One region of the Eubacterium limosum genome, then DNA from elsewhere that is predicted to be linked to it. Evidence: riboswitches for the same ligand, from Rfam matches in the RefSeq annotation. Region 1 holds a riboswitch; the other holds the start of a gene.
What was found. A riboswitch is a leader RNA that binds a small molecule or an ion and turns the genes downstream of it on or off. The one in region 1 is predicted to bind fluoride.

Region 1 (7,709 bases):
ATATCTGCGGCTTAATATTAACGGGACCACCATCCGTGTGGGAAAGGGCAAGGCGGAGCCAGAGGATTATGGCGCGGTGGTCGGGCAGTGTTTTGAAAAGCTTTCGGAAAGCCCCTATGACCCGTCGGAAATGCGCTTTCGTGTCAGTGCGCGCTTAAACCATATCGAGCGCGCGATTCTTGGACAGGCGGTGGACGATTACCCCGAAGCCTTTGGCGCCCTGGGGGCGTTTTGCGGGGCGTATCCGGATTTTCTGGAGGCGGAAGTTTTGGGCTTCGAGCGTGAATACTGTTTTTTACAGGCCTATCTCCGCTATATCAAACCCCTTGAGGACAGCGGCTTGCCCTTCTGTGTGCCGGAAGTAGCCAGAGGCGGCGGTCTGGCGGTCAGAGATGCCTTTGATCTGGTGCTCGCAAAAAAGAGCGGGGGACGGGGCATAGTGGTCAACAGCTGTGTAACCCGGCCAGGGGAGCGTATTCTGGTGGTTTCAGGCCCCAATCAGGGCGGAAAAACCACCTTTGCCCGGATGCTTGGCCAGCTGTGCTGTCTGGCGGCCCTGGGATTGCCAGTCCCCGGGGCATCGGCAGCGCTCTTTCTGCCGTCGCGGATATTCACCCACTTTGAGCGCGGTGAGGACAGCCGCGGCCAAAACGGGAAGCTTCAGGACGACCTGCTCCGTGTCCATGCCATCCTGGCCCAGGCAGACGCCCACAGCCTGGTCCTCCTGAATGAAATTTTCACCTCCACTGCGCTGAAGGACGGACTGGCCCTTGGCCGGAAAGTCTTTGCGCGGCTCCAGGCCCTGGGGGCGTATTGTGTCTGCGTAACCTTTATGACCGAGCTGTCCAAATACAGCAAGACAACAGCCAGCTTTGTGAGCACCCTCGACGCCGGAACAGCGGAGCGGTCCTTTAAAATCCTGCGCAGGCCGGCGGACGGGCAGTCCTATGCCCAGGCTCTCGTAAGGAAATACTGCCTGCGGGAGGCAGACATCAAAAGGCGGGTGAGCTCATGAAGCCCCACATGCTGTACCCCGATCAGGACCTGCTGGTCCAGAAAAATCTGAAGGCCCACCAGGAGGCGCTCATAAAGGATCTGGGACTGGAAACCCTTTTGGAGGTTATGGCCCAGGACGATCTGGACCGGTGGCACACAGCCAGGTGGGTGCTGCTGAACAGCGAAAAAGATGTGCAGGTGCTGCGTTACCGGCAGGCTGTTCTGAAAGACTGCCTTGAGCAGCCTGAGGCCTTTCGCGCGCTCTACAGCATCGCCCGGGACGCAGTCCGCGAGCGGCGGGGTATCTACCTTTCCTTTTTCAGTGAGCTGGAAAGGCCCAGCGCGTCATTGTCCAGCGCTTCAGACTATCTGGATAAAGCCCTGGACCGGACCAGGGAGCTCAGGCTGCTGGCAGAGGAAAAAGGAGAAAGCTTTCATTCGGAGGGCTTCAGGCAGCTTTTCGCCCAGGTCTCTGACCGTGTGCCGGAGACAGCCTACACAGAGATGAAAGCACACCTGGCCGGTCTCTCTTTTCCCAGAGGTCTGACAGCCAACGCAGGTGTCGGCCCGGGCGGCCCGCTGTCCGGGTATACCCTGCTCAAGCCTGAACGCCCAGCCGGCAGCCCGTTCAGGCACTGGCTTCACAGGGACAGGGAGCTGGTGATCCATGTGGACCCAAGGGACATGTCCGGCCTGGCGACACTGACAGCCCTCAAGGATCAGAGCAGCGCCCGGGCCGCCGTGGCCATTGTCAGGAGTGCCCGGACGCTGTCCCGTTTTTATGAACAGCTTTTGACAGAGCTGGACTTTTACATGGCCGGATTAGCCCTGTATGAGGTTCTGGTGGACGTGGGCGCTCCCACAGCTTTTCCGGTGATAAGGCCGGCTGTGGACTGCGCCCGGAGCTACAGCGGTCTTTATGATATTGGCCTTGCCCTTATACGGGGCGCGGAAGTGGTGGGCAACACACTGATCGAGGACGGCGCTGCCCTCACCGTTGTCACCGGAGCCAACCAGGGCGGGAAATCTACCTTTCTCAGAAGTCTTGGACTGGCACAGCTCATGCTGCAATGCGGCCTTTTTGTGCCGGCCGAGGCCTTTGAGGCCAGCCTGTGCGATGGAATTTTTACCCATTTCAGACGGCCCGAGGATCGCGGAATGGATAGCGGAAAGCTGGAGGAGGAGCTTAAGCGCATGAATGACATAGTCAGCCAGCTAAGGCCAGCCTCCCTGGTGCTTCTCAATGAGTCTTTTTCAGCCACCAATGAGAGCGAGGGCTCAGAGATCGCAGAGCAGATCACCCTGGCGCTGCTGGCAGCCGGGGTGCGTGTGGTGTTCGTTACCCATTTTTACCGTTTTTCCCAGGAGCTTTTTGATCTGGAGCGCCCGGATATCCTGTTTTTGAGGGCAGAACGCCAGGATAACGGCAGCCGGACCTTTAAAATAAAGACCGGAGCGCCGCAGCCTGTCAGCTTTGGCATGGACTTATACCGTCAGATATTTAAGGAGGACACAAGTGATACAACCGAACGACCTATGGACAATGCTTGACGCTGCCCTGCCGCTGCTGAGAGAGAACCCGCTCTGCGGCCAGGAGGCCCGTCAGCTTGAAAATTTGAGAAAGCGGCTTGCGGAAAACCAGCTTGTTTTAGCTGTTTTCGGACAGTTTAAGCGCGGCAAAAGTACCTTCATCAACCAGCTGCTCGGCGCGCCCGTGCTGCCCACAGGCATTGTACCCGTCACCTCGGTGGTGACCCAGCTGTTCTATAAAGAGCAGGCCGGGGCAGAAGTAAGCTATGAAAAGGCAGCTTCCGAAAAAATTCCGCTGAAGGCGGTCAAGGCCTTTGTGGATGAGGGTGAAAACCCCGAGAATTACCGTCAGGTAACAGGCGTAGCCATCGGCTACCCCGCGGATTTTTTGAAAAGTGGGGTGGTTCTGGTCGATACACCGGGGGTCGGCTCCCTGCACCGGGGCAATACCGACATGGCGTCTGGCTTTACCGGAAAAACAGACGCGGCGATTTTTATGCTGTCTGTGGACAGCCCCATCAACGAGATTGAGTGCCGATTTATTAAACAGCTGCAAAAGGACCAGGTACGGCTTTACTTCGCAGTGAATAAAACCGATACTATCAGCGGGGAAGATCTCCGGCGCTATCTGGATTACTGCCAGGCCCAGCTGGAGAAGCTCATGGGCGGACAGGAGAGCGCCATATACCCCATCAGCGCGGCCACGCCGGAAGATGAGGGTATACAGCGGCTGATGAACCGGATATTTGAGGATTTTGAGAGAATGGGCACACACCTTTTGGCAGACTCTGTAGCCCGCAAAGCCGCCAGGGCTTTAATAACCGCAGAGCATAAGCTGGCCCTTTCACAGTCAGCCTATGAGATGCCCCTTGAACAGCTCCAGGCCATTTCGGAAAACCTGCAAAGCACAAAACAGAAGGCCCGGCGCATGGCCGACGAGGCCGTTTACCTTATGCAGATGGCCAGCGACCAGCTGATCAGTGACCTTGAGGCCCAATTAAACCGCCGCAGGCCCGAAGCGCTCAGGACTCTGGGTGCTGTACTGGACGACCTCAACGGCAGGAGCGGCGACCTGCCGCCAAAAGCCTTTGACAAGGCCCTGCGCTCGGCGGTCGAGCGGGAGGTGTCCGCGGCAGTCGCCTGCGCCGGGGAGGAGAACCTTGCCAGAATGCGGGCAGACTACGAAGCGGCCGCCAACAGCTTCAGCCAGGCCCTTCAGGAAATAACCCGCACCCTTTACCGGGAGATCAGCGCCTGCTTTCAGGCAGCGGAGATATTTACCGCTGAGGCCCATACCCTGTCAGCCGCCAGCGACCTCCGTTTTGAGGTGTTTCCCTACCAGGCGGAGTTGGCCCTGAGTCCAGACCGCCTGGTGTTTTTACTGCCGCCTAAAAGGGCGCGGGCACGGTTGCTTAAGCAGGCACAGACCGCGGCAGAGGAGAGCCTGAAACGCGGCTTTACCAGCCTTTTAAGCGATAACCGCTACCGGCTGAGGGAGAGCCAGCGCCAGTTTGGTAAACAGTTCCAGGAAGAGGTCGGCGCTGTGGAGGACGCCCTGGACGCCTTTATGGCCAAAACCCTTGTACAGAGAGCCGAGGTGAAAGCATCGACAGACGACACCGTCAGCGTCCTGGAAAGGCAGCGCGCTGTGCTGATGGATTACAGCCGTCAGATCGAAACAGCCCTTGACAAAAAAGCCGCCGCCGGAGCAGAGAGGCGCAAGCCCATACAGGAAAAAAGCTCTGGAATTTAAACGGCTGAGGAATGAAGCTTCCTCCTAACTGTGGTTGACAGCCAGCCTCTGATAGCTTCTGAGCACCGGCATAAATCGCCGGGACAAACCATTTAGACAGGAGGTGCGCTTATGCTGTACTATAACCCTTTGCTCAAATTGTACGAAGCATTAAAAAACCAGCTTGACGTGTAAAAAGCGCCGAAGGCTGTACTAAAACCCGCCCCCCGGGAAATCGTCCCAAATCTGAAAGTTCCCCTGACATATCTCATTTTGAGAGCGGACGGTTTCCGGGAGTCTTTCCCGGCTTCTCGCTGTTTAGTTCTGCGCGTTTTACAAAAAACTTGAATAATTTCCGAAATATGGTATAATAAATCCAAAAAGAACGACAAGGGAATGAAGTTTCCCGTGGATTTCCAAAAACGCGCAGGCTGATAACTTCTACATCAATGGGGGTTGTCCGCTTTTTTTATTGCGAGAAAGAAGGGACATTTATGCTTACACGGCCAAAGTATTCAAAAAACAAGGGAATTGTCCGCCTGTCCGGACAGCTTCGTCCCGGCTCCGGCTTCTGCCTTTTGCCTGTGAGCCCAGGAAAATGCCGGTGTGCTATCCAGGTTCTGGAGGGCGATGTGCGGCTGAACCACGCAGTCTTTAACCCGGACGGCGGCGCCTGGAGCGCACCGGCGCCAAACAATAAACACGTGCATTACACCTGCCATGCGGGAGAGCACTGTGAGATCGATCTGGAAATCGGGTACAGCTTTGGCAGGGCCGACCATGTAAATCTTGAGAACCTCCATCTCCTGCACCCGGCTGTGGTGGCCTATTCGCTGGAAAAAGTGGAAACACAGCCCAGATAAAAACACAGCCCGCGGACAGTAAAACCCTATTGGCCGCTGGAATAAAGAAAAATGACCGGAAGAAAAACTCAGCGCATAAAAAAATCGAGACAAAACAAACCGAATGTGATATAATATCCCTAATGAAAAAACAGCATTAAAGTGGTAAAGCTACCAAAATAAATAATGGTTTCCGGGACACATGTCAATCAACCGGCACACAGACGCTCAATGGGCGCTGTGTGCCGGTTTTTTTATTGGCCTGCGGCGCCCGGGAGTCCCGGGGAGAAAAATATGCTCATATCTAAAGCACAGCTTATTGTGAAAGGGGAGACCGGCGGCGAGGGACATGAAGCCCGGCAGCTCCTGAAGATTGTTTACGAGGAGATGCCGGACTGCCCGCGGTGCAGCGCGCCTATGAGTGTGCGCGACCACTTCTGGCGCGTGCTTATCGGTATGGACGGCGTCCGGAGGGAGATGCGGCCGCGCCGTCTGGTCTGCACCTGCGAGACCTGCGAGCTGCACACACGCCCGCAGCGCAACCTGCCCCAGGGTGTTGTGCCCAGACGCCAATACAGCGCGGAGGTGCACCAGGCCATTGCCGAGGGCCGCCGCGATGTGCCCTGCGCTGACAACACCATTCACCGCATTTACAGATGGCTCCTCGGCCTGGCCGCTTTTGTGCTGTCCTGCGGGCTTTTTATGCCGGATTGTGAAAACGTTAACGAAGTGGCTGGCAGGACGGAGAGTCCCCTGGAGCGTCTGAGAAATATAGCCGGAGGCGGTGAAAATTGGCTTGCCCGGGTGGTGGGAAGGGCCGCCGGCCGGGGCGGGGGTTTGCACTGGGTTTAGGATGTGATTGACATAGGAATAGGGTAAACTCACGGTATCATCTCAAAAAGATGAAATTTCTGATGCTTGAGGAGGTACAATGATGAAAACCCAAAACAAAGGTCCGGAGACATCCCGCGGCCTTGTTCATTGTGCAGAAAATTCAAAAACGGACAAAATGATTGAAGTCACCCTGTGGAAAAACCGCCCGGTGGTAGGGAGCCGGCAGATAGCCCGGGACTTTGAGCGGGCCCACAAGAGCGTGCTGAGGCGTATCACCCTGCTGAGGCGGGAGACATCGGCACAAAATTGCGCCGATCTTTTTATGAGCTCCACTTATGTTGACCAGTACGGAAGAACACAGAAGGAATACCTCGTCACCCGGGACGGCTTCGCCCTGCTGGTCATGGGCTTTACCGGCGCCCAGGCCCTCTCATGGAAGCTCCGGTACATCCAGGCCTTTAACGCCATGGAGGAACAGCTCTGCCGGCAGGCCCTTTCCATGCCCCAGGATAAGGCCCTGCTGGCCGCCGCGGTGCTGGAGGCCGAGAAGGTCATCGCCGGGCTGCAGGCAGAGGCCGACTACGCGAAGCGCGTCCTCGACAGCCAGGCGCTCATCCCCATCACCGGCATCGCCAAAGATTACGGCATGACCGCGGATTTTATGAACCGCCTGCTCCACAGTCTGGGCGTCCAGTTCAAAAAGGGGAAGCGCTGGTATTTGTACGAGGCCTGGCAGGACGCAGGCTACGCGGCCACCAACACCGACACCATCCGCAAAAAAGACGGCAGCGTCAAGGTGGTGGAGAGCCTGCAGTGGACCCAGAAGGGCAAACGCTTTATCCGCGGTCTGCTGGCCGAAAACAACATCTACCCTGTACTGGAGCGTGGCAGCCATGAACTTTGTGACTGAGTTTTTAGGCTTCATGGCCTGGCTCATGGCCCGGCCGCGCAGGTCCTTAGAGATCCTGGGCCTCTGGGTGTACCTTTTTATAAAAAACAACGCCGCCGCCGTCCAGGACGAGGACGGCAGCTGGTACTGGCCCGTATGGTTCGAGGTGGACAGCAGCGCGCTGCGCGCCTTCATGGACGGAATCTCCTCGAAACGCCTCTGGGAACTCCGGCAGGAGCTTATCCGGTATTCCCGGCTGGAATACCAGAAGGCTTCCGGCGGCCACCCCGCCCGCTACGCCCTGATTCCCTTCGACACAGGGCTGCGGCAGGTTCGCCTGAGTTCCGCAGCCCATTCCGGCAGCAGTTTCTTCTGGAAGCCCGCCGCGGAATGCAGTGGAAACCCGGCGGGATTCCAACCGGAACGCCCTCGGGAACAAAACCGGTTTTCTTCTGATTCAGATATAAATAATAAATATATAAACACAAAGAGTATTCCAGGGTATGCGGACACCAACCCCAACGGCTTCAACATTCCGCCAAAACTCACTGAGGAGGAAGAGCGCCAGCTCGAGGCAGCGTATCCCGACCCGGTCGAGCGCTTCTGGGCAGGCATGGCCCTCAGGGATCAAAAGGCAGAGGAGGAGAAAGCATGGGAATTTTAAAGGACAGCTACGCCGATCTCTACGGCGAGCGCTTTTACGAAGCGCCGGGCTACACCGCCTATGAATGTATGGCCGAGGGCACCCTGCGCTGCACCATAAGAGCCCACACCCTGGAGGAGGCCGAGAACCGGTTTGCCGAAGTCCTCGACGAGGCGGAGGACAACCACCCCGGCCTTACCCTGCGCCAGCAGTGGGTGGCGGAAACGTGACCGCCGCCTTTGC
Region 2 (23,350 bases), 900 kb from region 1:
TCCCGATAATATAGAGGATACCATAGGCGCGGGCATAGGGCAGGATGGAATCAGTGGCGCCCAGGGCGCCCATGAGCGGGTCAAAAAACAGGAGCATGGCGCCAGCCAGCAGGGCAATGACCGCCACCCCGGTGAGGATGGCCGTACTGCTGCAGGCCGCTACGGCCCTGTAATCTTTTTGTCCCAGGAGGCGCGAAATGTAGGAGCCTGCGCCCGACCCGAACAGCAGGCCGATACCCGTGCCCACCATGGTCAGGGGATAGAGGATGGAAACCGCCGCAGTCTCCAGAGTGCCCAGCCGCCCGATAAAAAGGGCGTCCACAAGGTTATAAAGCGCGGATACCAGCATGCCCGCCATGGTAGGGATACCCAGCCTCAGCAGGGCTTTTTTTACATCTTCTGTTTCCAGAAGGGCCAGTCTTTTTGAATTTTCATTCATGGGTGATTTTTCCTTCTTTCTGTTTAGGAGTTAAATATTTTAGGTGCTATAAAGTATAGATACTAAACAATAAGGGTAAAAAAAGAATCAGGGCGCCGCAGGGCGCGGCTCATTCCTTCAGCTTTTCGTCGATGGACGCCTCAAAGGCCGTCAGGTAAGCTACCATGCTGGTGTAAAGCGCGTCGGGCATTTCCTCCAGCAGCTTCTGGGCAGTGTCATTGCCCTCCTGGTGGTACGCCTGGTGCGTCTGGTAGTTGATCTGTCCGTCCTCAGTCAGGGAGAGGACCACCTCGGTGTCTGAATCCGGGGAAACCTTTTTTTCCACAGTGCCCTTGTCCACCAGCCGGTAAATCATCTGGGAGGCAGCCCCCTTGGTGACGCCCAGAACCTGGGCCAGGGTGGTGATGTTAATGCCCGGATGGTCGCCCACCGCGGCGATGGTGTGTATTTCAGCCTTGGTCAGCGGGATATCGGTACCGTAGGTTCTTTTTTTATTGTCCCACTGGTTATATTTGTGGATGATCCGGCCGATGAGCTCAATGATCTGGGAATGGTCTTTCATGTATATGCCGTCCTTACTGTTTTGTTTGCATACTGTATAGCAGCTATACTAAATATAAGCCTTTCCTGGGCTTTTGTCAACCGCAGTGTAAAAAATTAAGACTTTTACATAAAAAAAATAAAATATTATTTAAACATGTGCTCAAAAGACTCAAAAGCATAAAAATGGCTGTTTTGAGCCTTTTGAGCAGGTTTCTCTGAGGTGTAATAAAAAAATAGTCTGATAACAAAAGATTATCCATCAGTTAAACTTTTAACAATTGTTGACTTAAACAGCAGTTCATTATATAATGCAAACCATATCACGACGACGGTCGGATATAAAACTATTTTGAAGGGGTGTGTTGATAAAAAACTATCGATCAATCTTTGACGTGGTCAAGGAAGAAACCAATATTGTGACGGCTGCCCGCTTTTACGGGATGGCAGTTGACCGGCATGGGAGGGCGCTGTGTCCATTTCACAGCGACCATCATCCCAGTCTGTCTTTTAAAGACAACCGGTTTACCTGCTTTGCCTGTGGGGCCAGAGGGAGCGTCATTGATTTGGTTATGCAGATTTTCCATATTTCTCCATTAGAAGCGGCAGTTAAACTTCAGGAAGATTTCAATCTAAAGGTGGAGGTCAGAGGTCAAAGCCATAAGGCCAACGACGTTGCGGCGAAAGGAGAGGCGGATACAAGAAGCGTGAAGCAGGAAACGAACGGGACGAAAAGCGCACAGCGCAGAGCGAAACCAACGAACAGCCTGTACAGCCCTTCGCGTATGACGGCTCCGACGGACAGCACGGAGGCGGTACTGGCAGCGGCGCTCCGGGACCGGCTGACAGATATGGAAGCATACTATAGCAGACTACACCGTGAACTATGCGAAAATACTGAGAAATATAAGCCTTGCAATTCACTGGAAACCGTCCAAGACAAGTATGTCGAGGCCATGTTTCAATTACCCGTGGTATCCTACTATTTGGATATCCTGGACAGCGGGACGCCATCCGAGAGGGTGGAGCTTTACCGCGCGTATAAAAGAAAGGAACTTATACAGTATGAAAAACGATAGAACACAGCGACATAATACAGATGACATTGAGGCCATGAAAGGCCTTTTAACCGAAGAAGAACGAAAAGATCTGATCATTGAAGAGACCAAGAAAAACATTGAATTCAAGCCCATCATCTCGTTTGATGACAGCGCAGGCAGCACCGTGCCGGCATTTCCAGTGGAGAGCCTGCCCGGTGCAGTACAGGACTTTGTCCTGGCGGCCGCTGCCAGCATCGGGGTGCCGGTTGCCATGACCGGCAGCGCGGCCCTGGGCGTCCTTGCAGCCGCGGTGCAGAAGAAGGCCAAGGTGAAAGCCAAGGGAGACTGGACAGAGTCCCTGTGCCTTTACATCCTGCTGATTGCCCGCTCATCGGAGCGGAAGTCCCCGATTATGCGTAAAATGACCAAACCCATCGAGCTTTATGAGGAGATGGTCAATGCCAAGATGGCCGAAGACATTGAGGAATACGATAATCAGGAGAAGTTTTTTAAGAAGAAGATCAAGTATCTGGAAGGAAAAGCCGCCCGGGGCGTCATTGACTACACCGATGCCCAGAAGGCCAGAGAAGAGCTGGCAGCACTTGAGCCAACGCGCCCCCTGCGCCTGACAGCAGGCGATGTGACCCCCGAGGTGCTGGTCAACCTTTTGGAAGAGAATAACGAGCGCATGGCGATTTTTGCGGCAGAGGGGGGCCTTTTCGGCACCATGAGCGGCCGCTACAGCGGCGCGGTCAACATCGACGTGTTCCTCAACGCCTATTCACAGGACAAGATGACCGTTGACCGGGTTGGCCGCCGGACCCGCATCCTCAGAGACGCCCACCTCACCATGGTGATGGCCGTACAGCCCCATGTGGTGTGTGAATTTGAGGCCAAAAAAGAATTTCAGGAGCTGGGCCTGACAGGCCGGTTCCTGTACGCCATGCCCGACAGCCTTGTCGGCACCAGAAACAGCCGGGAGGCACCCGACGTCCCGCCAGAGGTGGAAGCAGCCTACTGCGAGCTCGTCACCGAGCTTCTGGCCATGGACGCCGGGATTAAAGGCGGCGTGATGCTTGAGATGACCGAGGAAGCCAGAGACCTGTTCTTTGACTTCGACTATGACACCGAGAGCCGCCTGACAGAAGACTACGAATGTATTGAGCCCTTTGCTGGAAAGGTCAGTGGCACCGTCCTGCGGATGGCGGGCATTCTTCACTACGCGGCCCACGGCCCCCGGGCGTCTGAGATCAGCATCAGCCGTTCGACCGTGGCCAAAGCCATTGACCTGGCAGAATATTATCTGGCAGAAAAGCTGCGGATCTTTAACATGACAAGCAGCGACGCCGAAACCCAGGCCGCGGCCTACGTCCTTAAACGGATCCTGACCGCGGGCAAAGACAGCCTGACCAAACGGGAGATCGCTCAGCGCTGTAAGGGGAAGGGCATGCACGCAGACGATGTGGAATAGCCACTGGCGCTGCTGGCAGCCCACCACTATCTGGTGCCCGTACCGGCTGAATATGCCGGAACCGGACGCCGGAGCATCCGTTATTTTATCCACCCCGAACTCCTCAAAACAGAAGCCGCCGGGGAAGAGGACCACAATGCCCTCGTGCCTGTGATCACACCGGCAGAACCGGGGGGCTTTATACAGGAGGAAAGGGCGGTGACGGTTTAATGAACAATGTCGATACGCTGGCCGTTTATGATATCCAACAGGGCGGCAGGCCCCCGGCCAATACGGCAGAGGCAGCCTGCTCGCCGCAAAAATATCAAATTCAAAGCACGGTTAAAAACATTCTCGAGGACATAAACGCCAGCAAAGCGCTGGAAGCTGAACAGATTCAAAGAGCAGAAACCCTCAGGGAAGTCGACGGGGAACTGAAATCCGTCGCGATTGAAATGCTCGAAAACAGAGTGTCTCCCGACAAAATTATCCTGAAACTCAGCAATATCATCATGCACCTGAGTGATGACAAAGCATTTTATAAGAAGGTTCAGGCATTGGTGCATAAAAATTACAGCGATCGTTAATATATAAAAACAGGCATCCGAAAGGGTGCCTGTTTTGAAATTTAATATAGAGAATACAGTCTCAAAAGGCTCAAAACCAGAATCATATACGGTTTTGAGCCTTTTGAGCGGGTGTTTCTAAAAACAGATTTAATTTTCAATGAGGCCCAGATCCATTTTCCAGGCGAGCACCCGTTTGACGGAGGCATTGATCTGATCTTCGGAGAGGGTTTTGTTTTTTACTGCCTCGATCACCGCTGGGATCTCGATGGTATAGCGGGAGCTCAGGATCATGTCGTTGCCGGCGGCCACAGCCTGCACGGCTGCGGTATCGGCGCCGTAGGCCTTGGTGATGGCCTCCATGTCCAGGTCGTCGGTGAGGATAACGCCGTCAAAGCTCAGCGTGTCCCGCAGAACCTCGTGTACTTTTGGGGACAGGGATGCCGGGTGGTCCGGGTCCATTGCCTCAATCACATTGTGGTTGACCAGAACACTGCCTGCGCCGGCCTGGATGCCTGCTTTGAAGGGAAGAAAATCCTGGGCTTCAAAGGTCTCAAGGGGGCGGCTGTCCCGGGAGAAATCCTTATGGGTATCAGCGCCGGGGCCATAGCCTGGAAAATGCTTGAGCACAGAGCCCATGCCGTCTGAGTCCATGGCGCTTACTGTGGCTTTTGCGTAGTCGGCCGTGGTGGCTGCGTCTCTTCCGGTGGTCCGGGAGTAGATGTAGTCCGCGGGATTCTGTGAAATGTCACAGACCGGGGCGAAATTGACGTTGATGCCCAGGGATTTAAGCAGCGCGTCCTTTTCATGAGCGTCAGCGGTGACAGCGTCCATGCCGCCGTTTTGCAGCAGAGTCTGGGGAGATGGGAAGATCTCGGCCCGGAGCGCGGGGTTACCGCTGACACGCACCACGTCGCCGCCCTCCTCGTCGACTCCAACCAGCATGGGAATCTTCGCCGCGTCCTGGCAGGCGTTGATTTCAGCCCGGATTTGGTCGGGGTTTTTATCCTTAAAGTCGCGCCCGAAAAGGATGGTGCCCCCAAACTGCCAGGTTTTTTCGTCCTCGGGGGCGGCAGGGCCAGAATAGCGGGCAAAGAACATCTGCCCCACCTTTTCCTCAAGGCTCATGCCGGCCAGGAGCTTATCTGCCCGCAGGCTGTAAAAGGCTTTCTCCGCCGCGTCTGAAGTCGTCAGGACTTCCAGCTTTCTGGCGGGGAGAGGGGTGTCCCCGGCCTGGAGGCTCTCGGGATCGGTGCCGGTTTTTAACGTGATTTTGACCTCTGCGCCAGTTTCGGGCAGGCGGTCCTGCGGGAGCCCGGTAAGGTCAAAAACGCTAGTCACAGGCTCCTGGGCGTCCTCAGCCCGGTAAAGGAGGGTGAGGGTGGCGTCATCGCTTTTCAGCACATAGCCTGTAAAGGTGACTGGGGAAAAGAGCTGGGACAGGGTGAGGGCCGGCGAGCAGCCTGTGATCAGGAGCCCGGAGGCGGATATGATTAAAAAGAGTGTTAAAAGTCGTTTCATGAATGTTTCCTTCTGCAAAATTTACCCCCTGTTTCAGGGACGGGTCTATTGTACCATATTCTCGTTGAAATGGGGGTCTTTATTTTGGTAAGGTGGGTACGGTTGCTGTAAAAATAAAAGTGGCGCCGCCCAAGACTGTGCCTTTTATCCAGATAAGAAAAAAGGTCCAGGCGCAAGCTGGGAGCAAGAGCGACCAGCGCTCTCAGTGCTACTGCGAAGCGGTAGCACCCTAAGAGGGACCTGGTCACGTCAAGGAAAACAGATGATCCACGGTTTGTTATGATTCGTATTTCATACGAAACAAACCGATAACATCTGCGAAACCGATTCACACCATACCCCTTCGGGGCACGCGAATCAAAGATTTGGGTTCTCTGGTTCCCGCAGGACGCTTTTTTTTCTTAGGTAAAAGGCTTCGTCTCTTGAGTTTTATAACGTTTTAACACTTCTTGTAAAAATGGTCTGCGATTAAAGAAGGCCTCCGCACAGCTTTGCGGGGGCCTTCGCTTTTAGGAGATGTTTCAGCAGGAGGTAATCCTATCCGCGGCCCACTTCGGTGTTGTCATGTTTTCGGTCGCGGAGTGCTTTTACGGGGGATTCCTTGTCTTCATAGCGGTAATCCTCGCCGTTTTTGTCAATGTATTTTTCAATGACTTCATGGGACGGCACATAGTCGCCGTTGACCATTTCCTGGTATTTAAAGAAGCGGTAATCCTTGGGCAGTTTGCTGCTGTCTTCATAATCTTCGCCCTTTTTACCCAGGTTCGCCTGTTTGGCGAGGACGTCGCGGACGTATTCTTTATTGGAGGTCAGGTGCAGAAGCTTCGGGAAGTGCCCGTCGACGACCTCGTTCCATTCTTTCTTTTCATATTTTTTCAGAAGCTCGGCGGCCTTGTGTAAATGGCCGATTTCCTTCTGAAGCTGTTCTTCCCACAACAGCTTGATGATCTCATTCTTTTCTTCACGGTAGAAGGAGTAGTACAGATAGGCTTCAACATAGTCGTGAAGCAGCAGATTTTCCAGCCAGGTACAGTTGGGGTCCAGCAGGCCGCCGTAGTGGGTGACATGCTGTTCTTCAACCATACCGATTTCAAGGTAGAGGCTGCGGCCCAGACCGTCCGGATAACGGTTGCCCACGTTCATGTAAAAGTTCATGGTCTGCTGTTCGCCGGCGACGATGATCATGGTGTTGAGCTTGGTCTGAATGTCGGCGGTCTTGGAGTCGATGGGGCGGTTGACGGTGTCAAAGGGATGTCTGTGATGGGCGATGGTGGGGCGGCCAGGCATGATTTCGGTATAGCCTCCGACCAGCTCCTCGGCCTTGATGCCCTTGTCCATTTCCAGCAGGTCGGCATAGCGGTACAGGTGGTCAAAATCTTCCAGCAGGGCAAAGTCCATGGCCTGCTTCACATAGTCGTCCGGTTCATTCTGCGCCAGCCAGGCGGTCAGGTCAACGGCCAGCTGTTCATAGCCGATGGCCATTTCCAGAACAGATTCATCAGCCGGCGGCAGCCAGTTGATCATTTTCTGCTGCTGCTGTTCAATACGGCGTGTCATGGCCAGTTCCCGGCGCAGATCGTTATCCGTGCAGTTGCGGTGGAACTGGTGGGCAAACAGAGCTGCCTCCACTTCGATTCCGTTCATCAGGATGATACGCGTCTTGGTGTAGGGGTCAATCTGATCTTTTGCGTAGGGAATCGGTGTCAGTTTCTTCCAGTCTTCGGCCTGCTTTTCAACAGGAATACCTTTTTCGTCAAATGGGTTAAAGCTACTCATAAAGAAAACTCCTTTTCTGGTGATTATTTAAAATGAATTCAATTATTACTTACCCATCATTTTTTTGGATGTAACGCAGGAAGTAAAGGTTTAAAGCAACTTTTAAGGAGAAAATTCACTAAAATGAAATGGTGGGACGATTAAAAAGAAAAGGCAAATCTCATACTTTTAGCGAGAGTTTGCAAAGCAAGGCAACTCTGTTTGTATAGCGAAAACATAAAAGGAAAAGTTGTTTTTAACATTAAAGACAGACACAGGGTAAAGAAAAAGCACTTCCCGTTTTGGAGAAATGCTTTTTATCGAATGGTTTAAGCTGAACCTCAGCGTTTCTGATGGGCGGCCAGAAGCAGTGCCATGGCGACGCTGTTGAGCTTGGCCTCGGCCGTGTCGGCGCGGGAGGTCAGGACGGCGGGTTTTGCGGTGCCCATGACAACTGCGCCGCTCTTGGCGCCTGCCAGATAGGTCATGGTCTTCCAGAAGATGTTGCCTGCCTGGAGGTTGGGCATGAGCAGTACGTCGGCCTTGCCGGCCACAGGGCTTGTGATGCCCTTGTGCTCAACGGACATTTCGGAGATGGAAAGGTCCATGGACAGGGGGCCGTCGATGATACAGCCCTTGATCTGGCCGCGTTCATTCATCTTTGAGAGCACTGCCGCGTCATAGCCATCAGGCATGTTGGCGTTGACGGTTTCAACGGCGCTCAGGCAGGAAATTTTCGGCATCTCACAGCCCAGGGCATTGGCCAGGGTGGTGGCGTTGCCAATCATCTCGACTTTATCCTCAAGGGTAGGGGACACGATCATGCCGCAGTCTGTTGCCAGGAAAACCCGGCCCAGCGCGGTGGCTTCAAAGGCGGTAACGGCATTTAAGAGTTTGCCGGTCCGCAGTCCGTGCTCCTTGTTCAGAATGGCTTTCAGGTAGGTTTTGGTCTGGAGCAGGCCTTTCATGACAATGTCGGCCGCGTCGTTGCGGGCCAGCCCGACTGCCACGTTGGCTGCCTGGTTTTCGTCCTTTATGTCAACCACTGTGTTTTCTTCCAGATTGCATCCGGTTTCCTTGGCAAAATACTCGATTTTGGCCGCGTCGCCCACCAGAATGGCGGTTCCGAAGCCATAGTCATTCATCATTTTAACCGTCTGTAAAACAGGCAGGTCGCCGGCAGCGGCAACGGCCACAACGGCTTTTTTGGTCTGGGCCTGTTTGATCAGCTGGTCACGCATTTCCTTGAAATGGTACATATTGTCCCCTCGCTTTCTAAAATAACCTCTTATAACTAGTATACAATATAATTATACTGTTCTAACACTCAGCCAACAAGGAAAAGAAAGGATAGAAAATTGTGTTCAGGAGTAAAATATAACCATTATAAACGAGAAAAGGTAAAAAATTGTTCCTTAAAGAGGCAAAATTTTAAAGGCTTTCATTGACAGCCTGATTAGGGGCTGTTATGATGAGAGAAAAGAAATTTTAATCCTGAAACAGGAAAAAGGAAGCAGTAAGATGAAAAAATTTTGTTGTCTGTTCATGCTAGTGGTCCTGATTTTTACCCTGTCGGCCTGCGGCCCGTCAGAGCAGAGTGACCCGCATACTGAAAAGCTGGCAAACGCGGAGGCGTTCCAAAATGAAGGCGGCCTGGATTTTACCTTTGACAGCCTGCCGGAAAATATGGGAGCTGCCCGTTACTCGGTGGTGGACGGGGCAGTGGCTCAGGTGCAGTTCATCCGCGACAACCGGACTTATATTGTCAGAAAGGCCCATTATTCACGGTCTGCGGATATCAGCGGGGTCTACACAAGCTTCAGCGATCAGGCGGTGTTCCTGCAGAAAGGGGATATTCTCACCAATACAGGCACCATTGACGTCTACTTTACCCCAGTCAACAAGGATGCGGGCGAGGCGCTGGCCTGCTGGGTAACACCAGATGATTTTGCCTATTCGGTCTATTGTCCTGAGAATGTCGGCGTTAAGGATCTGAAGGCGCTGGAGGGCGTCTGCCAGGCGGTGTCCTGAGGTTCAATTTTTAAAATTTGGGTAATCCTTAATCAATACGATTAAGGAGAAACGCATGCAAAAAGGACGTTTAGAAGCCTACACCGACGCGGTGCTGGCCATTTTAATGACAATTTTAATCTTGGGAATAAAAATTCCGGATGAGCCTACCTTTGAGGCGCTTTTTAAAATAAAGGAGCAGCTTTTTGCCTATATCCTCAGCTTTCTGCTCTTTACGGTTTACTGGAACAATCATCACCATATGTTCCAGCTCGCAGAGAAGATCAATGGAAAAGTCATGTGGGCCAACTCCTTCTGGCTCTTTTTCCTGTCCCTGATTCCAGCAGCCACCAACTGGGTGGGGACCTTTATGGGCGGCTTTGCGCCGGAGATCACCTACGGCGTGCTTTTTATGCTCGTCAGTATTTCCTATTTTCTCCTGAACCATATCCTGGCAGCGGCAGGCGGCGTGGACTCAGCGGTCTACAAGGCCATCGAGCATGACCGGAAGGTCCCGATCACCCTGGTGATCAACGTCATCTCATTGGGGCTTGCCTTTATCAATCCTGTGCTCACCCTTGTGGGCTGCTATGTGGTTATTTTTATCTGGTTTATTCCCAACCGGCGGGTGGAAAAGTTTTTTTAAAACAGAAAGCCTGTCCTCAAAAGACTCAAAACCTTAAACAGCAGGGTTTTGAGTCTTTTGAGCATAAGGGGCGGTGTGTTAATAAATTTCAGCAGTCAGCTTTTGTCTGAGCGTTAGGACGCCCTGACGGTGAACTGGCTGTTGTACAGGTCGGCGTAAAAGCCGTTTTTTGAAAGAAGCCCCTGGTGAGTGCCCTGTTCCACGATGGTCCCGTTCTGCATCACAAGAATGTGGTCAGCGTCGATGATGGTGGACAGGCGGTGGGCGATGACAAAGCTGGTGCGCCCTTTCATCAGGTGGTCCATGGCCTTCTGGATTTCGAGCTCGGTCCGCGTATCGACGCTGGAGGTCGCCTCATCCAGGATCAAGATGGCCGGGTCCGCCAGAATGGCCCGGGCGATGGTCAGCAGCTGCTTTTGCCCCTGTGAGATATTCGAGGCTTCATCGTTCAGGATGGTCTGGTAGCCATTTGGCAGGGTGCGGATAAAGTGGTCTGCCCTGGCGGCCCTGGCAGCGCTCACAATCTCCTCTTTGGTGGCGGCGCCCCGCCCGTAGGCGATATTATCCTCGAGGGTCCCGCCAAAAAGCCAGGTATCCTGGAGCACCATGCCAAACTGTGAACGCAGGTCGCCCCGGCGCAGATCGCGGATGTCAATGCCGTCGATCAGGATGCGGCCGCCGTCCAGCTCGTAAAAGCGCATGAGCAGATTGATCAGCGTGGTTTTGCCCGCGCCGGTCGGGCCGACAACCGCAATCTTTTCCCCGGCCTTTACATCAATGCTGATATCCTTCATCAGCAGACGGTTTGGGCTGTAGCCAAAACGGACATGTTCAAACTGGACATCGCCTTTGGGATCGGTGAGTGATTTAGCCGGAGAGATGTCGGGCACCTCATCCTCCTCATCCAGCACCTCAAAGACACGTTCGGCCGAGGCGATGGCAGCCTGCATGGAGTTAAAGATATAAGCTGCCTCGGTAATCGGCTCAGAGGCCTGGTTGACATACTGGAAGAAAGCCTGGATAACCCCAAGGGACAGCCGTCCCTGGATGACGAAGAACGCGCCGAGGACCGCGATCAGCACATAGCCGATCTGGTTCATGAGGCGGATCAGCGGGTTGACCGCGAAGGTGATGAACTGGGCATTGCGGCTGGCTGTGTAGAGGCGCTCATTGACCTCCTCAACGGTTTGGGTGGAGGCGTCCTCGCGGTTAAAGGCCTTAATGACCACCTGTCCTGTGAAGAATTCCTCGATATGGCCGTTTAATTCGCCGAGGGTTTTCTGGTTTCGGGCAAAGCAGTGCTGGCTGCGGCGGGCCACCAGAGCGGTAATGACCATACCGATAATGATCATCACAAAGGCGATCAGCGTCAGCAACGGACTGATGGACAGCATCAGGATCACCGCGCCGATAATGGTGACCACTGTGATGATAAACTGCATCAGCCCCTCCTGGAGCGTGTCCGCGACTTTTTCAAGGTCGTTGGTGGTACGGCTCAGGATATCGCCTTTTTTATGGTTGTCAAAATATTTCAGGGGCATCCGCGCAAGCTTGGCGCTCAGGGACTCCCGCAGAGTCAGGGTCAGCTTCTGGGATACGCTGGCCATAAGGTATTGCTGCAGATAATTAAAGGCAGCGCTGAGAACATATAAGCCCAGCAGCAGCCCCAGTATCTGGCCCATGGCGCCAAAATTAATGGTGAAAGTGGTGCCGGTTTCAACGGCGTGCCGGACGCTGTCAAAAATCTGGTTGATGGCCTGGCCGATTACCATAGGGGCAGCCAGGGTAAAAGTACAGCTGAAAATGACAGAGATAATGACAATGATCAGCTTTCCCTTTTGTTCCAGGAGCTTTGAAAAAAGCCGTTTGGCTGTCTTTCCGGCATAGCGCGCCTTCTCGGCAGACATGCCGCCATCAAAGGAGAGGACTTCGGTTTCCTGATGTTCACTCATGCTAATTCCTCCTTACTTAACTGTGATTCCGCGATTTCACGGTAGACCGGACAGTTTTCGAGCAGCTCGCGGTGGGTGCCCTTTCCGGCAATGATGCCGTTGTCCAGCACAATAATCTGGTCTGCGTCCACAATGGAGCTGACCCGTTGTGCCACCACAATGATGGCAGCGCCGTGCACTTCGGCCTTTAAAGCGGCACGGAGGTTGGCGTCAGTCTTAAAATCCAGCGCGGAAAAGCTATCGTCAAAGATATAGACATCCGCTTTTTTTACGAGAGCCCGGGCAATGGCGAGTCTTTGCTTCTGCCCGCCGGAGAAGTTGTTGCCTCCCTGGGCCACACGTGTCTCGTAGCCGTACTTCAAATCGCCGATAAAGGCGTCAGCCTGGGCGATACGGGCTGCCCGGCGCAGTTCATCCATGGTGGCGTCTTCTTTCCCGTAGCGCAGGTTGTCGGCAATGGTGCCGGAGAATAGAAAGGCCTTTTGGGGGACAAAGCCGATCTTATCCCGGAGGGCTTTCTGGGACAGGGTTTTAATATCTACCCCGTCGATGGCGATGGTGCCGGCCTGGATATCATAGAAACGGGGGATCAGGCTGGCGATGGTTGATTTACCCGAGCCGGTGCCGCCGATGATCGCAGTGGTTTCCCCAGCCCTGCAGCTGAAATTCAGATCACTTAAGACAGGCTCCTCCGCGCCCTGATAGCAAAAGGTCACATGGTGGAAAGCCAGCTTTTCTTCAGAAAGCATGGCGGTCAGCTCGGCCGGAGCGTCAGCGATCTCAGGATCGAGATCCAGAACTTCAGAGATACGCTTTGCGCAGGCTTCAGCCCTCGGGATCATGGTAAAGACCATCACAGCCATGACCAGGTAAAACAGGATAAGCATGGCGTATTCGATCACGGCCATAATATCGCCGATTTCCATGGCGCCCTGTCCGATCTGTATGCCTCCGAACCAGATGATGGCCAGGGTACAGAGGTTTAAGAGCATCAGGACCAGAGGCATGGCAACAGCGAAGATTTTGTTGATGCGGATTGCGGTCTGTGCGTAATCCTCAAAGGAGGTGTTGACACGCCTGCGCTCAAAATCGGTCCGGTTGAAGGCGCGGATCACCCGAACCCCGGTAATGTACTCCCGCATAAAGCGGTTGATCTTATCCATTCCGGTCTGCAGGAGGCCGAACAGGGGCATGGTCTTGCGCTCAATGATGACCGCCAGAATCATGAACAAGGCCATGGTCACTACGATAATGCCGCCCATAAAGGCATTTTTGGAAAAGGCCAGGATCAGGCCTGCGATGGCCATGATCGGGGCAGGCAGCATCATCTGAAGCACCATGATCAGAGCCTGCTGAATCTGATTGACGTCACTGGTGTTGCGTGTGATCATGGACGCGGTGCCTATGCTGTTAAAATCGTTGATGGAGAAGCGCTGGGCCTTTCTGAACAGCGCGTTTCGGATATCCCGCCCGGTGCCGGACGAGAGAATGGCCGAGAACCAGGTGCCTAAGATAGCAAAGACCCCGGTCAATACGGCAAAAAGCAGCATGATGCCGCCGGTTCTGATGATATAGGGGATATCCCCATAGACGATACCGTTGTTGACGATATCTGCCGTGAGGGTGGGGATATAGAGGGTTCCCAGTGTCTGCAGAAACAACAGCACAACGACAAGGATGAGTGTTTTACGATATGGAATTATAAATTTGAATAATCGAGTCATTTTATCTCCTTCCCATAGGTATTGTACTCCGGTTTGATGTATGTTACTATAAACTGTAGAGTAACTGTACAGTCAAGCAGAAAGATGAAAAAAATTAGGTTTAAGGAAGGCTAAAGCATGGAAAACAAGGGAATGCTGACCATCAGCGAATTTGGAAAGCTTGCAGGTGTCAGCCGAAAAACACTGATATACTATGATAAAATCGGCCTTTTCTGTCCCGAGGCAGTGGATACTGAAAGCGGATACCGCTATTATTCTTATCCGCAGCTGGATGTTATCAGTGCGATTTATGCCCTGAAAGAAATTGGGACGCCCTTAAAAGCGATCAAGATTTATCTGGATGAGAGAACCCCTGAAAGGCTGGTGGCGCTCTTTGAGGAGCGAAAGGCCAAGATTGACGCGGAGATCCGCAGCCTCAAGAGGATCAGCGATATGATGGGGTCCAGAATCGAGATGACCCGCGCCAGCAGTACCATTGACACGGAACGGATCTCCGTAGAATATATGCCGGCTGAGCGTATTTTTATCAGCCCGGACATCTCAAACGTCGATGATGAGTCGATCTGGGATGTTATCCAGGAGTTCTATGAGTACTGCGCGCTCTACAACATCAGCTATGGCTATCCGGTGGGGGATATTGTGTCCATGGAGAGCCTGCTGAAGGGTGAATGGCATTTCCCGACCTGGTATTTTGCAAGGCTGGATGAACCCATGGCGCTGCCGCACATTGGCCTCAAGCCTGCGGGCTATTACGCAGTGGGCTACATCTACGGAAATTATGACAGCGTTGATGAGCTGTATGAGCGGATCAATGCTTATATTGAGGAAAATAGCCTGGCCATTGACGGCTGCGGCTACCGGGAATCCATATTGGATGAGATCGCTGTCCGGAACCCGGATGATTATCTGTTTAAGGTATCTGTAAAGGTAGAAAAGCCGCCGGAGGAAGATAAAAAATAAGGACCCGGGAAATTCCCGGGCCTTTTGAGTCTTTTGAGGATGTTTTTTTAAAAGAAAAAAATTTGTGCAGTCCCTGAACTCGGGTTAAGAGGCAAGGACTGTTTTTGCCAGCAGCTGTCCGGCGATGACGCCGGCAAGGCTCAGAATCAGGTTGAGCCCGGCATTGGCCGCTGCGGTTATCCAGGCACCCTCGCCGATCAGGCTCATGGTCTCGTAGCTGAAGGTCGAGAAGGTGGTAAAGCCGCCTAAAAGACCAGTGGTCAGAAAGAGACGCATCCTGGGCGAGAGGCCGGCGCTCTGGAGGCTCCACTGCATAATAAAGCCCATGAGCAGGCCTCCGAACACATTTACGCACAGGGTTCCGAGAGGCAGCCGGCTGTCCATAAAGCGGGCAATACCGCTGGAGATAAGATAGCGGAGCGCGGCGCCTACAAAGCCGCCCACGCCTACAGATAAAACTTCAAACATGCTGTTACACTCCTTGTCAAAAAATTAAAAAGCTCCTGCTTCCGTAAGAAACAGGAGTCATCAGCATTATGCGGTTTAGGCGAACTCCATCGCCCTGAGACCATTATAACGGAACGCGCTGTCCGTGTAAAGATGAGAACAATTTCAGAAATTTATTTTTTCATAATATATTGTAAGGCGCCGCTGGGACAGGCTTCAACAACAGACTTTACCTCCTCGGCTGGGGCGTTGTCGGGCAGAATCCAGGGCCTGCGGCAGACCTTGAATACCTCTCCGTTGCCGTGGGTACAATTACCTGAGTGGCAGCACATGTCTTTATTATAGAAAACGTCAATATCCTTGCCGGTGTATTTTTTATAGCCTTTTTCAATCAGTTCTTTTTCAGTCAAAGTTATTCACTCCTTTATTGGATTTAAAAAGATTCTTGTTTAATATATCCATTTTTAGCCGCCTTAAACAAAAAGAACCTCCCATATGGGAGGTTCTGATTATTCTGTTTTATTGGGTTTTATGACCGAATTGATGGCGTCCTTGATCTGATCGGCAGGATTACTTTTCTTTTTCGCTTCTTCCTCGGCTTTTTTAGCCTCCTCCTCAGCCTTTCGTTCGGCCTCGCGGGCTTCTTCTTCAGCGATGCGGGCGGCCTCCTGGGCGGCTTCCTGCTCCTCAACCTTTTTTCTCACCTGGCTGATCGCAAAATTCATATCCGTCTGGGTATCGGGGTTTTCAAGCTGAGCCACCAGCTCCTGAGCCTCGTCGCAGGCATCCGAGGAGGCGTCCTCAGAAAGCGCGTTTCGGGCCGACCCGTCTGTAAACTGGGCGTTGAGCAGATCGTTGATCTGCTTGTAAATATTGTACTGGTTTTGAGCGTCGGCAAAATCCTGCCGGACCGCTGCCGTGAAATCTGTTTTTCCCATGGCGTCCAGCTCGGCCAGATTTTTATTGATATTGTCAATCTGGAACGGCTGTATGGTCCTCACGACCACGCGGGACCCGTCTTCCTTTGTCTGATAAAGGGCAGAAACCCCATTGATGGCATCGGCCATTTTCTGGGCAGTGGAGGTGCGCTGCAGCAGAAAGCTGCGCATGGCCTCGTCCTTGACCTGATTGGCTTTTTTAATGCTGTCAGAGATCTGGCCGGTATTCTGCGCAACGCCTTCGGCCAGCCCTGCATCGTTTTCAGTGAAAAGTGCGTTGACAGACTGAACCGCCCGGTTTTGAACCAACAGCGGTATATGATAAACAGCGGCGCCGATCCCGGCAATCACAGAAATCAGCAGAAGCAGTAAAATAATGGTGAGTACTTTACCGCGAAGCGCCATTCGTTTCCATAGTTTTAGTGGTTTCATCAGCATTTACTCCTAAATGTTGTGGGTATCTTTAATCTTATCAGAACTTGTGCCGATTTTCAATTGGAAATAAAAAAAGATGGGTGCTTACCCATCCTAGCGTGTCAAAAAAGTGGCACAGACCGAGACTACGCCTTTTATCCAGATAAGAAAAAAGGTCTAGGCGTTGAGGTGAACGGCCAGGAATCGTGCCCCTTTACCGTCACAGCCGGACACCGGCGAGATCAGGCATCCAATTTAGTAAAGAAGCTATCCGTGTGAAGGTGGTGCCCGCAGGACGCTTTTTTCTTCCTTAGGTAAAAGACTTCGTCTCTCAGGTTTTTTGCCACTCTGAGATGGGTGCTTACCCATCCTTTATATAAAGTTTCTAATTCTTGGGGTCAGGCGCCATGGGGCTGAAAAAGGTTTTTCGGGCAAAGGCTCCCAGATGGCGGATGACAACAACGATCAGAATACCGGTCAGCAGGCAGAGCACCCGGTTGATAATAGCCGAGGTAAGGTCAAAGAGCACCAGCGATGCGAAAAGAGCGCTCATGAAGTTAATGACCTGCTGATATTTATAAGGCTTGGCAAACTGGTAATTGCCGATATAGCCCAGAACCAGGATCAGAACGCCGCCATACCCTTCGGGCACCAGCATTTGGAACAGCAGCACGAAAAGAACAATCCCCGCCAGTGTGGCGATGGAACGGTGCTTGATCCGTGTGAGGGTTTCACCGTAGTCAATCTGCGTCAGCGACATCACCACAATGCTGATCCACAGCGGCTTCTTAAGGCCGAAGGCCATCCCGATAAACATGGCCAGAGTAAGGCCCAGCGTCATTTTCAGAATAAAAGCCTGGTCCTTTTTCCGGCAGAGCAGGGCCTGCTCCTTCAGACTGCGCTGTCTGGCAGGGTCAAAGCCCTTTATTTTCCAAAAAACCGCAGTGACAACGGCTGTGATGGCAGCGCCGGTTAAAAGCCCGGCCATTCTGAGGACAAAGGCGTGTCCTGTCACAGGAGTGGATTGGCAGAAAATATAGCAGAGTAAAAAGATAATGTGCGGTCTGAGCACAGAGGGCTCCGAGCAGAAGGCCATCATCAGATAAATAAAAACAAAATTCAGCAGAAGGCCCGCCCACACGTTGAGAAGAGAAAGGGCAGAAACCAGACCTGAGCCTGCGAAAAAGAAGAAAAGCAGAAAGGTCATGGAACCGGGCTTCAGCTCCATATCACAGACTGGAAAGGTCAAGAGGGCAACGATAATGGCAATGGATGGCAAGAGATTTTCCTGACCAAAGAAACGCGCAAAAAGGTTAATAAAAAGAAGGATGAACGCAAAACGTGCCGTATTGATAGAGAATGTTTTAAATCCGGCTTTTACCGTCGTCTTATTTAATGTCAAGCAGTATTCCTCCAATCTTTTATTGATCACTTATAAATAATATGATAACGGAATAAAGGACAAAAAACAAGAACGTCAATTTAGAGGAATTTTACTGAATCCGATTGCAATTTTGCGTTCAATGAAATAAAAACAATGAATTGAAACTTTTTGAAACGCTTGTTAAAAAAGCTTAAGAAAAGCTTTTTAATAAACTACCATTCGGCCAGATCCAGCACCTCAGTAAAAAAGTCGTCATGATCCTCATAAATGGTCTGAGGAGCATATTCCTCAAAATCCTCTTCATTGTAGACGACGCTGACCTGTACGCCGGTATGAATGGTCATTTTTGCCAGGCGGCGCGCTTGCTCCTTCAGCTTGTCACCAGCCTCAGATTTGATGGCGATGCAGCCGGGTTTGTCGAATTGTCGGGCGATTAGATAAGCCATTTTGATTCATTCCTTTTTATTTTATTATAGCACAGGAACAGGCAGTACGGCCAAGGGATGGGGATAAAAAATAGTCCTGTCAAAGAGAAGAATCCGTTTTCAGCGAAAAGAAAAACATTTTTTAATATAAATATAAATTATAAATAACGTTTAAAGACCCATGAAATGGGTAAAAGCCATTGAAATGTGTTAGTTTGACAATACTTCTTAAAGGGGTGTACAATCTATAAAGTAAAGCTCTAAAGTGTTACACGCCCAACCGTGCATTTGAGCTATGACAATATTAAGGAGAATGAATATGAAGCTTGAAGACAATCTGATGATTCAATTTTTGAAGAAATTTGATGAAAATCCGTTTTTGATTAAAATAAACGGAAAGGAAGTTTTAGTGGGCGAGGGCGAGCCGACTTTCGTAGTCCGGTTTAACAAAAGTCTGGACATAAAGGAGCTCAGGCGCAGCACCTCGCTGGCACTGGGCGAAGCCTACATGCGCGGCGATATCGAAGTGGAAGGCGACCTTTTTCAGGCGCTTGACCAGCTTCTGGGCCAGATGGATAAATTTTCTCTGGACAAATCTGCCCTGAAAAAGCTGATCTTCACCTCGAACTCCAAGAAAAACCAAAAGGATGAGGTATCCTCCCACTACGATATCGGCAATGATTTTTACAGGCTCTGGCTGGACGATACACTGAGCTACTCCTGCGGCTATTTTAAAAATCCAAACGATACCCTTTATGACGCTCAGGTCAATAAGGTCGATTATATCCTTGAAAAGCTGTACCTGAAAGAAGGAATGAGCCTTCTGGATATTGGATGCGGCTGGGGATTCCTCCTGATCGAGGCCGCCAAAAAATACGGAATCAACGGCGTGGGCATTACCCTGAGTCTTGAGCAGCACAAGAAATTCAGCGAGCGCATTGCAGAGGAAGGGCTGGAAGGCCAGCTGACAGCGGAGCTGATGGATTACCGGGATCTGCCAAAATATGGAAAAACCTTTGACCGTATTGTCAGCGTAGGCATGGTCGAGCATGTGGGGAGAGACAACTATGATCTTTTCCTGTCCTGCGCGGATAAGGTGCTGAACCCCAAAGGGCTCTTTCTGCTGCATTATATCAGTGCTCTGGAGGAACATCCGGGTGACCCGTGGATTAAGAAGTATATCTTCCCGGGCGGCATGATCCCGTCACTCAGAGAAATGATCAGCCTGGCTGCTTCGCGTCGCTTTTACGTCATTGATGTGGAAAGCCTCAGACGGCATTATACCAAGACCCTGCTCTGCTGGGACAAGAGTTTCAGAGAGCATCTGGATGAGGTGCGCGAAATGTTTGACGATGAATTTATCCGTATGTGGGATTTATACCTCTGCTCCTGCGCAGCAACCTTCCACAATGGCATCATTGACCTGAGCCAGATTCTGATGACCAAGGGCGTGAATAACGACCTGCCAATGACCAGATGGTACTAAAAATTAAAAAGAGAACCGTAAAATTCCGGTTCTCTTTTTTGTTTGAAACTGGGTCATTCGTCTACCCGTTTTAGGGGGTTGGACGCTTTCATTTTGATAAAGAGCGGCACATACTCCACAATCACTGAGGCGTTTTCCAGGCCGTACCATTGCACCGGGGAACCGGCGACACGGCGGATCATATATTTTAAGGAAACAGCGGCCCAGTCTGAGGGATGAATGTCACTTTCGGGTACCAGCATTTTGCGCAGAATGCAGAACCGGAAATCCCCGACAGTGCTGTTGTCGCCGATGGAATACCGGCGCTGCTGTGGCGGGAGCTCATGGCTGGTAATCAGATCGCCGACAATCTGGCGCAGATAGACATTGATACGCTGGTCTACTTTAAAGCCGAGGTACAGCTTTACCCTGAAAAGATAATCTGTGCCAAAGCTGTCAACGGTATACTCCCGGGTGTAGGGCTCATCGGTCACACTGACGCTGACAAACCAGTAGGCTCTGGCCCGTTTTGTCTTTTTGTCAAAAATAGAATATAAAATGTCGCGGTCGATGGTGTCGCCCTCGGTTTCATTCATCAGGTAGACCAGATTATCCGATACTGTGATGAGCCTGTTGTCTCTGTGAACATCTCCAAACATGTTGGTATAGTCCGAAATGTGCAGCTTAAGGGCCTGAGAGCGCTCGATGTCTGTTCCACGGTGCCATACCGCCATAATCGCAAAAAGAATCGTCGCAATGAGCAGCGCCACATAACCGCCGCTTTCAAATTTTGAAAGGCTTGAGAGAAAAAAGGTCCCCTCCAGCCCGCCAAAAAAGACAAGAAAAATAAAAGGAAGGATTCTCAGACCTTTCAGACAGCGCAGATACATGAACAGCAGCAGCGTGGTCATGAGCATGGTCAGCGTAATGGCCAGCCCGTAGGCAGATTCAAGCCGCGCGCTGGAACGGAAATAAAGAATGACGCCGCTGCAGGCCAGCCACATGACCAGATTGACCAGGGGAATATAGAGCTGTCCCTTAGTTTCAGAGGGATAGGTGATGCGCATGTGCGGCATAAGGTCAAGGCTGATCGCTTCAGATACCAATGTGAAGGTGCCAGTGATGAGAGCCTGAGATGCGATAACTGCTGCCAGGGTGCTCAGAAGCACGCCGAAAATACGGATATTGTCTGGGAGCATCTGGAAAAAAGGGTTGAGATCAGGCAAAGTGCCCAGTGTGGTATTCCCCTTGTTTGCCATGAGCCAGGCGCCCTGGCCCAGATAGTTCAGAATCAGACAGACTTTGACAAAGGGCCAGCTGGCATAGACATTGCCCCTTCCCACATGGCCGATGTCTGAATAGAGCGCCTCAGCCCCGGTGGTCGCCAGGAACACACTGCCGAGAATCATGACGCCGGCCTGGTTATTCGGGCTGAACAGAATAGCGGCGCCTCTGAGAGGATTAAAAGCCCTCAGAATTTCCCAGTTGCCAGCCATGTTGGCAATGCCTGAAATGGCCAAAAAGAGAAACCACACAGTCATGACCGGGCCAAAGGACTTACCGATGGATTTGGTACCAGCCCGCTGGACAAAGAACAGAAGCGCTATGATGGCAAGCGTAATCATGACAATACGGCTCTGCTCGTCGCCCAAAAAACGGTAGATAAACGGCAGACTTCGGAGGCCTTCAATGGCTGTTGTAACCGTGACAGCCGGGGTGAGAATACCGTCGGCCAAAAGCGCCGCGCCGCCCACCATGGCAGGGACAATGAGCCAGGCCTTGTATTTTTTGATCAGGCTGTACAGCGAAAAAATACCGCCCTCACCGTGATTGTCGGCCTTGAGCGCGATAAGGACATACTTAACCGTAGTAAGAAGCGTGACGGTCCAGATTACCAGGGACAGTGCCCCAAGGATCAGGTTGTCATCAATGGAGTTCAGCCCGCCGTTACCGGCAATGATAGACTTCATAACATACATCGGCGAAGTGCCGATATCACCGTAGACGACGCCAAGGGCTACAATGGAAGCGCCCAGGCTAACAGGAATTTCTGTCGATTTTTTTAAGTGTCTCATTTTAATCCTCTACTTTTCCTCTTGGTGTATTAAAAAGACAACCTCCGTGTTGCAAGAAACTGCGGACACGAATGTTTCGAATACTTATACCCTTTTATCAGAAAATTTATATATTTTTAACAAGAAATTTATGAAAAGTCATAAAGTCATCAGGCCCGGCAGAATCTGCCGGGCCTGATGCAATTCCTTAACGGTTATACCAGAAGCCTTTGAACAGGGTGACACCCATATCAAGGAGGAGACAAAAAAGAATGACTGCCATAAAGAACAGGTTAAAATAAGTTAAAATGCCTGTGATTACCTCGTTTGACAAGATGGGGGAAGCCCCTGCGATAAAAGCACTGTTTAAAATCTGTTGGCTGGATAGAAGGACTAAGGTCAGAGCTGCGCTCAGAATATCAGTGACAACGGTGACGATCGCCAGCCTCTTAGTGTACCGACCTTCGTAGAGCTTAAAACTCTCCCTCGCAATACCGAGGATGGTGAGAGCAACAAAGATATACCACAGTTGGTGAATGAGGTCTACATTAAACACAGGGATAAAGGGCTGATCCGCACCGAATTTTGCGCAGATAATCTGAGGAGCGGCCAGAAAGATTACACAGAAGATCACAGAAAAAATGATACCGGCAATGGGCTCTCCCTTTGGAATGACCGATTTCTTTTCTGGAACCGGGGGAAGACTGTCAAGCTCACTGCCGCCAAAATTAAGGGCGATGTTTTTTCGTTCAAAGACCGCGAAAATAAAAGTGACTGCGCCAAAAGCAGCGATAAGGCCAGTGATCAGTGTACCGATCCATGAGAAAAGGGTGAAGTACAAAGCTTCACTGCTGTCTGTGAAAAATGAGATAAATCCAGAAAGGACAAGCCCGAAGGTCACAGAAGCCAGAACAATGCCAGTAACCATTTTGTATTGGCTGTAATAGGCAGGGCCGATAAGGTGGTCGCGGCCTTCAGGCATATATCTCATGGCCAGTTCAGACGGGGTTCCCAGCTCGGTGAGAATGACCCGGACATCACGATCTTCTGGCATCAGGCCACCGCAGCGGGCATCCAGCATATCTTCAATGAGCGAGTGCAGTTCTTTATCAATATCGTTTCGCAGTCGGGCAGGCAGCCGCCTTGTAACCGCGTAGACATACCGATCAATCAGTTCGTTTTTCATTTTTCTTCCTCCTCAAAAATCTGGTTTATGCTGTTGACTGTTTTATCCCAATGTTGTTTTAGCTGCTGGCAAATTTCATTGCCGAATTCAGTCGTCTGGTAGTACTTTCGTGGCTTTGGTCCGTCTGTCTGCCAGGAGCTTTCGAGAAGCCCCTGGCTTTCGAGGCGTCTGAGCAGCGGGTAGAGCGTATTTGCCTCTGCCGCAATACCCTTTTCATTGAGTGTATTTACCAGACTGTAGCCGTACATAGGTGTTTTTAGCTGGCTTAGTACACAGAGAACCAGCGTTCCCCGGCGCAGCTCGGATACCATACTTGATAAAACACTATCCTTATCCAAATGGCAGGCCTCCTTTATTTGTTGTTAATCACATTATAGTGTGTTACATACAGTATGTCAATACTATACAGTATTTTGTTTGAAAATGTCTGTGAG

Region 2: another riboswitch for fluoride. It lies ahead of crcB (fluoride efflux transporter CrcB); the one in region 1 lies ahead of B2M23_RS11105 (hypothetical protein).

The regions. Positions count from the first base shown of each region.
Region 1 covers NZ_CP019962.1:2,367,582-2,375,290, forward strand. Annotated here, with positions in the region: gene B2M23_RS11090 (MutS-related protein) at 1-1,015, shown strand, start outside; gene B2M23_RS11095 (MutS-related protein) at 1,012-2,547, shown strand; gene B2M23_RS11100 (dynamin family protein) at 2,513-4,279, shown strand; fluoride riboswitch at 4,642-4,709, shown strand; gene B2M23_RS11105 (hypothetical protein) at 4,753-5,121, shown strand; gene B2M23_RS11110 (DUF6431 domain-containing protein) at 5,395-5,952, shown strand; gene B2M23_RS11115 (Rha family transcriptional regulator) at 6,032-6,844, shown strand; gene B2M23_RS11120 (hypothetical protein) at 6,828-7,487, shown strand; gene B2M23_RS11125 (hypothetical protein) at 7,475-7,696, shown strand; gene B2M23_RS21185 (helix-turn-helix transcriptional regulator) at 7,693-7,709, shown strand, end outside.
Region 2 covers NZ_CP019962.1:1,455,607-1,478,956, forward strand. Annotated here, with positions in the region: gene B2M23_RS06765 (MATE family efflux transporter) at 1-439, opposite strand, end outside; gene B2M23_RS06770 (MarR family winged helix-turn-helix transcriptional regulator) at 549-1,001, opposite strand; gene B2M23_RS06775 (CHC2 zinc finger domain-containing protein) at 1,345-2,058, shown strand; gene B2M23_RS06780 (YfjI family protein) at 2,045-3,490, shown strand; gene B2M23_RS21125 (hypothetical protein) at 3,524-3,700, shown strand; gene B2M23_RS06785 (hypothetical protein) at 3,700-4,056, shown strand; gene B2M23_RS06790 (glycoside hydrolase family 3 protein) at 4,186-5,556, opposite strand; gene B2M23_RS06795 (hypothetical protein) at 6,094-7,332, opposite strand; gene B2M23_RS06800 (bifunctional enoyl-CoA hydratase/phosphate acetyltransferase) at 7,653-8,570, opposite strand; gene B2M23_RS06805 (hypothetical protein) at 8,833-9,342, shown strand; gene B2M23_RS06810 (TMEM175 family protein) at 9,398-9,967, shown strand; gene B2M23_RS06815 (ABC transporter ATP-binding protein) at 10,081-11,919, opposite strand; gene B2M23_RS06820 (ABC transporter ATP-binding protein) at 11,916-13,643, opposite strand; gene B2M23_RS06825 (MerR family transcriptional regulator) at 13,761-14,603, shown strand; gene crcB (fluoride efflux transporter CrcB) at 14,688-15,071, opposite strand; fluoride riboswitch at 15,116-15,174, opposite strand; gene B2M23_RS06835 ((4Fe-4S)-binding protein) at 15,224-15,460, opposite strand; gene B2M23_RS06840 (hypothetical protein) at 15,560-16,420, opposite strand; gene B2M23_RS06845 (FUSC family protein) at 16,788-17,804, opposite strand; gene B2M23_RS06850 (DUF6718 family protein) at 17,999-18,232, opposite strand; gene B2M23_RS06855 (SAM-dependent methyltransferase) at 18,531-19,697, shown strand; gene B2M23_RS06860 (KUP/HAK/KT family potassium transporter) at 19,751-21,751, opposite strand; gene B2M23_RS06865 (hypothetical protein) at 21,939-22,916, opposite strand; gene B2M23_RS06870 (PadR family transcriptional regulator) at 22,913-23,254, opposite strand.